3 regions of the Paenibacillus sp. FSL W8-0439 genome follow, and region 1 is predicted to be linked to each of the others. Evidence: riboswitches for the same ligand, from Rfam matches in the RefSeq annotation. Region 1 holds a riboswitch; each other region holds the start of a gene.
The links. Region 1 has a riboswitch for glycine ahead of MKX36_RS19120 (alanine/glycine:cation symporter family protein). Riboswitches for the same ligand answer to the same signal wherever they lie in the genome.
Positions count from the first base shown of each region.

Region 2: another riboswitch for glycine. It lies ahead of gcvT (glycine cleavage system aminomethyltransferase GcvT); the one in region 1 lies ahead of MKX36_RS19120 (alanine/glycine:cation symporter family protein).
Region 3: another riboswitch for glycine. It lies ahead of sdaAB (L-serine ammonia-lyase, iron-sulfur-dependent subunit beta); the one in region 1 lies ahead of MKX36_RS19120 (alanine/glycine:cation symporter family protein).

Region 1 is NZ_JBBPAK010000001.1:4,461,006-4,463,271, reverse strand. Features, by position in the region: gene MKX36_RS19125 (glycoside hydrolase family 1 protein) at 1-750, shown strand, start outside; glycine riboswitch at 919-1,003, shown strand; glycine riboswitch at 1,015-1,109, shown strand; gene MKX36_RS19120 (alanine/glycine:cation symporter family protein) at 1,268-2,266, shown strand, end outside.
Region 2 is NZ_JBBPAK010000001.1:4,286,060-4,288,325, reverse strand. Features, by position in the region: gene gcvPA (aminomethyl-transferring glycine dehydrogenase subunit GcvPA) at 1-26, opposite strand, end outside; gene gcvT (glycine cleavage system aminomethyltransferase GcvT) at 150-1,250, opposite strand; glycine riboswitch at 1,330-1,426, opposite strand; glycine riboswitch at 1,440-1,513, opposite strand; gene gcvH (glycine cleavage system protein GcvH) at 1,922-2,266, shown strand, end outside.
Region 3 is NZ_JBBPAK010000001.1:437,235-439,500, forward strand. Features, by position in the region: gene sdaAA (L-serine ammonia-lyase, iron-sulfur-dependent, subunit alpha) at 1-539, opposite strand, end outside; gene sdaAB (L-serine ammonia-lyase, iron-sulfur-dependent subunit beta) at 529-1,218, opposite strand; glycine riboswitch at 1,430-1,544, opposite strand; gene MKX36_RS01940 (DUF6359 domain-containing protein) at 1,759-2,266, shown strand, end outside.

The sequences.
Region 1 (2,266 bases):
CATGAGATCATTCCGGGCGCTCAGATCGGCTGTATGCTGGCCCGCATTGAAAGCTACCCACATACGTGTAACCCAGAAGATATTCTGAAAGCACAGCATGAAAATCAAATGAACCTGTTCTTTACGGATGTGCATGCTCGTGGGGAATATCCCAACTATATGAACCGCTATTTTGAAGAAAATAATATTGTGATCCAGACAGAATCCGGCGATGCCGAAATTTTGAAAAATAACACGGTCGATTTTATCTCATTTAGTTACTATATGACCTTGACCGTATCGGTAGGGCCAGAAGGCGAAAAGGCAGCAGGGAACCTGATAGGCGGTGTGAAAAATCCGTATCTGCAGTCTTCCGACTGGGGATGGCAGATCGATCCGATCGGCCTGCGTGTTACACTGAATACGTTTTATGATCGCTATCAAAAGCCACTGTTCATCGTGGAAAATGGCCTGGGTGCGTATGATAAGGTAGAAGAAGACGGCTCTGTGCATGACACGTATCGCATTGATTACTTGCGTCAGCATATTGCCCAAATGAAGGAAGCGATTGCTGACGGTGTTGATCTGATTGGTTACACCAGCTGGGGACCTATCGACCTTGTGAGCATGTCTACGTCCGAAATGTCCAAGCGCTACGGATTTATTTACGTTGATCTGGATGATGACGGTAACGGAACGCTTCAACGCTCCAAAAAGGACTCATTTAACTGGTATAAAAATGTGATAGCAACCAACGGTGAAGAATTATAATTCCATATCGTTTTGGCGGGTACAGCAGAGAAAATCCTCAGGATGCAATCTGCTGTACCCGCTTTTTGTATAGACACTCTATTGATTCTTTCAGAGGGCTTCACAAATTTTTCACTTGTAATAAGCTGAAATTTTTCTGTATAATGAATAAAAATTTCATATGTCTGGTTGATGTTTGCGGGAGATGGAATGAAAGTTCCAACCGAAGGGGCAAAACTCTCAGGTGCTTAGGCTGATTTACAGCAACGAGCAGGGACCGTAAACGGACAGAACTCTGGAGAGACCCTTAATTGGGCGCCGAAGGTGCACCGCAGATCACATCTGCTTAAACTCTCAGGCAAAAGGACAGAGACGCGAATAACCTGTGACAGGGATAGCCCTAGGCTTTTTATAAGCTTTTAGAGATGAAATCCTGCACAAGATGGTTGTATTTTTTCGTGCCTTTAACCTCTCCAGGAGTCGAATCAACAGATTTGACTCTTTTTTGTTTTCTACTATGCTGGAGGAGCGGGTTGAAATGAATTTGGTACATGTGTTAGAAACGATTAGCAGTTGGATATGGGGGGCGCCTCTCATCATCCTTGTTATGGGAACGGGGTTATGGCTGACCATACGTCTAAAAATGTTGCAGGTATTCCGCCTGCCCCTGGCGATCAAGCTCATCGGTAAGGCCCCGAATGAAGGTAGCGGGGATGTAAGTAGTTTTGCGGCTTTGAGTACGGCATTGGCGGCTACCGTCGGTACAGGAAGTATTGTCGGTGTAGCGACAGCCATTAAGCTGGGCGGGCCGGGTGCCTTGTTCTGGATGGTCGTTGCAGCCTTCTTTGGGATGGCGACGAAATATGCGGAAGGTGTACTTGCGGTAAAATACCGGGTGAAGGATCGGAATGGACAATTTTCCGGCGGCCCGATGTATTATATTGAAAAAGGCCTGGGACGCCGTTTTAAACCGTTGGCGATGCTGTTTGCTTTTTCAGGGATGCTGGTAGCGTTGTTCGGAATTGGAACATTCCCTCAGGTCAAGGCGATTGTATCTTCGACTGAAAACAGCTTTGGCGTTCCGCAGATTGTAACGGCGCTGACAATTGCTGTCCTTACAGGTCTTGTGACCATTGGTGGACTCAAAAGCATTGCCAAGGTATCGACGAAGGTCGTTCCTTTTAAAACAGGCCTGTATGTATTAATTTGTATCATTGTACTGATTCGATTTGCTGACCAACTTCCTGCCGCAATTGCGCTTGTGCTTCATTCGGCATTTTCAACTACATCGGCAACCGGCGGATTTGCAGGAGCTACGATTATGCTGGCCATGCGCAGTGGGGTAGCCAGAGGTATTTTTGCCAACGAAGCTGGATTGGGGAGCGCACCGATTGCAGCCGCAGCTGCCAAAACCAAATGGCCTGCGGAACAAGGGCTGATTTCCATGACGGGTGTGTTTATTGATACGATGGTTATTTGTGTGATGACCGGGTTGACGTTACTGGTTAGCGGGGTGTGGAGCGGGCCTACCGATGCA
Region 2 (2,266 bases), 170 kb from region 1:
ATGGGGAGATAGCGATGCTGCTTCATAAGTTCTGGCTCCTTTCGAAAAGCAAAATTTAGATAGTAAATTAGCTAATACATAATCGTAGTTGGAAAATCCAGAATTTCGTATCTGACATGATCGCTTTTTTAGAGTGAAGAGGATTAAGATCAGCGTGACCGTTTATAAAAGGGGGCTGGGACCACTTCCGCACGCAGGCGTTTACCTCGAATTTCGACCTCTAACGGTGTAGATAGGGTGCTAAAACGACTGTCCACCAAGGCTAGCCCCAAATTACGCTTCAAGGTGGGCGATTGAGTCCCCGTTGTGACCTCACCAATGTGTTGGCCTTCCGCGAAGACTGGATAATGAGCGCGCGGGATACCGCGGTCAATCATTTCCAGCCCGATCAACTTGCGAGGAATTCCTTGTTCTTTCTGGTGTTGCAGTGCTTCTCTGCCGATAAAATCTCCTTTATTCAGCTTGACGAAGAAACCTAAACCAGCCTCAAGCGGTGAAATGGTGGCAGATAACTCCTGTCCGTACAGCGGCAGCCGTGCCTCAAACCGCAGTGTATCGCGAGCACCAAGCCCAGCGGGAATTAGCCCATACGATTCACCGCAACGAAGCAAACCATTCCACACGGCGGGTGCTTCCTCAGCAGGTATATAAAATTCAAAACCGTCTTCCCCGGTATATCCGGTTCGGGAGACGAGTGCTTTTGCTCCGAACAATTGCACGTTCTCATGGAATCGGAAAGATGCCAGATTCGTAATATCTGCATCTGTCACGGCTGCGGCAATATGTGCTGCTTCCGGTCCTTGTAATGCCAGCAATGCGATCGCATCAGACACATTCTCCAGATGAACCGATGCAGGTACGTGGCGCATGAGCCAATCCCAATCTTTGTCGATGTTGGAGGCATTCACAACGAGCATGTAGCGCTCTGGTCCTTTGCAGTATACAAGCAAGTCATCCACTACGCCTCCATCGGGGTAACACAGGAGTGAATATTGTGCCTGGCCCGGTTCCAACTGGCTGACATCATTCGTGGTTACCCATTGCAAAAAAGCCTCGGCTTCTTTGCCCTCAACCAAAAACTCGCCCATGTGCGAGACATCGAATAAACCCGCGCATTGCCGGACGGCCTCATGCTCTTTTTGGATGCCGCTAAACTGAACGGGAAGCTCCCACCCGCCAAAGTCAATACAACGAACCCCGGGCTGCGTCCCGTAGGACGAAAATAATGGTGTTCTTCGCAAATTAGACATTTTTTCACTCCTATCCAATGTAATCGGCTAAACAAAAAAGACAGGCTGAAAGAAACGTATAGACGGCAGTCCATACTCTTCTTTCAGCTCTGTCCTTGATACCAGAAAGTTACCCCGGTGTGAACCAGGTTTCCCCTTGGGTGATCCGCTCTAATCGCGAATGCTCTCCAGAGATGCGTCCGGCAGAGGTCCTTTTGCCTGAGAGATTCACCTGCAATGCAAGTTTACTCCTTCGGCGCTACCTTTTGGATCAACGGTAGGTTACCCGGTTTTGCAGGTAACAACTTGATCCGAGTTCGCGTGCACAACTGTCTCAGAAACGACAACAGCTATGCGAATCTTTTGGGTAGTCTCTCCCTCCGCGTTCATCCGCGTTTGCAGTTGTCGGGGTATTTCCAAAAGCATTTGCTATAACCCATTAATACGCAAATTCATTCAAAATGTCAATAAAAATGTCATATAAAACAATCCAAAAAACATTTAATGTATAAATAAGGATATGTAAGCGTTTGTTACAAGTTATCATTTTTTAATATTCTATGCTATATGAGATAACATGAAGTATTTTTGTTAGTATTATTGACATGAGTGTTCATGTTGTCATAATCTTAACCTGTCTAATACAGGTGATTAAAAGCATTTTATTCATGTGGAAGTGAGGCGAAAGCAGGATGAGTGAAGTGAAGCGGGAACTTTGGTATACAGACGAACATGAGTGGGTTCAGCGTACAGCAGACGGGACGTTGCGGATCGGCATTACAGACTTTGCACAGCATCAACTGGGTGATATTGTTTTTGTGGAATTACCTGGGGCGGGAGCAACGATTGAACAGGGGGCAGAGATTGGTACAATTGAATCGGTGAAGACCGTATCCGACCTTTTTGCTCCGGTGGCGGGAACCGTATTGAAAGTAAATGAAGCTCTGGAAAGCACACCTGAGCTGGTGAATGAATCTCCCTATGAAAAGGGTTGGATGATTGAAGTAGAGATGGGCAATGATGTCGAGGAAGCTCTG
Region 3 (2,266 bases), 4.0 Mb from region 1:
GCGGCCATCCCGATGGCTGAGCCAATCTCAGCCTGACAGCCTCCCTCCGCGCCGGAAATGAAGGAATTGTTGGCGATGACGTAGCCAATGGCTCCGGCTGCGAACAAGCCGTGCACCATATGCTCATCATCCCAGCCGAACCGCTCCTGTGCACTAATGAACACACCGGGGATGACTCCACAAGAGCCAGCAGTGGGCGTAGCCACAATACGCCCCATGGACGCATTAACCTCCGACACGGATAGCGCATAAGCCATGGCGAGTGCGGAGGCGTCGCCGGAGCAGGTTTCCCCTGCCCGCAGATACTCGGCCAGACGCTTGCCGTCACCGCCCGTTAATCCACTGCGGGATACGGTGTCTTGCGTCTGACCACGATGAACGGCCTCCTTCATGACTTCATAATAATCAGACATTTGGCGGAAGATTTCTTCTTCCGTTGTATTCGTCTCTTGTACCTGCTCTTGAATCATCAGGCGGCCAATCGTGGTGGATTCCTCCGCGCATATGGCGCTGATTTCATGCAGATGGCTAAATCGCATCAGATTCAGCTCCTTTTTTCAAATTAATCATTTTAATTTCGTACATATGTGGTAAGGATCGTAGTTTTGCGATCAGTTCAGCCGTAGGAGGACTGTCCGTTTCGATGGCGGTAAGTGCTTCACCATCTCGGCCTTTGCGATCCACATGCATATAGGCAATGTTAATGTCGGCAGCGCCGAGTGCTGAAGTCACCGCACCTAATGTGCCGGGCTTATCCGAGTGAAGAAGCACCAACGTAGCCAGCTCCCCGGTCAGGTTGACTCGGAATTCGTTGAGCTGCTGGACATGGATGCTGCCGCCGCCGATGGAGGAGCCCAGCAGTGTGCGCTGATCCTCACCCTTCCACAGTTCAAAACGGACGGTATTTGGATGGGGCGCGGGTAGTCCGCTGACGGCAAACTCCACGGCCATTCCAGCCTGCTCCGCCCATTGCTCGGCATCTGGAATTCGGTGGTCGTCTGTATCGTAATTGAGCAGGCCTGCGATGAGTGCTAGGTCTGTACCGTGTCCTTTGTAGGTGTCGGCGAAGGAGCCGTACAGTGTCATGCGGGCACGGTCCGGCTGCATCCCGAGCCAGTGACGGGCAACGCGTGCAAGCCGCACCGCGCCTGCAGTGTGTGAACTGGAAGGTCCGGTCATGGCCGGACCGATAATGGAAAATACATCTTTGAAACGCATGGTGTGGCCCCCTGTATGTTCTAGTACCATAGTATATGGTATTTCCGCGTTTGTGCGCAGCTATGACGGTTCCTAATGCTAACGTACAATGTGAGCGCAAAAAAGGACAGGATAAGGAAGTTTCCCTTATCTCTGTCCTCGTTACCTGAGAGTTTCGTGCGGTGTCCTTACCGCCTTACCCCTTGGGTGGCTTGCGCTCTCTCCAGAGTTGCGTCAGATGACGATACATGGACCTGAGAGATTATCCGCCAGCCGGGTGCTGACGTCTTGCTCCTTCGGTGCCGCCAGCGTGTAAGCCCCTGGACAGACTCTCCCGTCATCTTCATTCGCGTATACCGTTCTACATATCTTTCTTAGCGTAATGTATGCCGTGCTCGGTGTCAATCGCAGGTTTCAATTTTTACATAAACAGGCGAGTTTCCGATAAAAAAGATTAAAATTTACATAATTATGGATGAAATCAGGAAGGAATTAGAAGATTGACAGCTAATCTGATAGAGGACAAGTACATTTATGGAATTATAGGAGGGATATTGACGTATGGTAAAAGGCTTGCGGTTCACAGGTTCACGCTTGAAAGGGGTGCTGCATCTAGCAGCGATCGTATCGCTGTTGATTGGGATCCTCGTTCCATTCGGTCAGGTCAAGGCAGAGGGAGCATTGACAGTAGACGAAGCACTTCAGCGCCAAGGCAGTGGAGGTACAGTGACGGTGGAAGGCTACATCGTCGGACATGCTACCGGATCGAAAACAGCTAATTTTTCTGCTCCGTTTGCGAATGATTTTAACGTACTGATTGCCGACCAGGCCAATGAACGTAGCACGTCTAATCTATTGGATGTGCAGCTGACATCTGCGTACAGAGGGCAATTTGGGTTAACAGGTCATCCTGAACTGGTCGGCAGCAAAATTCGCGTGACAGGTACGCTTGGTGCCTACAATAATTTTGGTGGAGTAAAAAGTCCAAGCGCTGTGGAACTGGTGAGTGGAAGCGAGCCGGGGGAACCAGGTGAACCTGGCGAACCTGAACCTGGCAACCCGGGTCAAC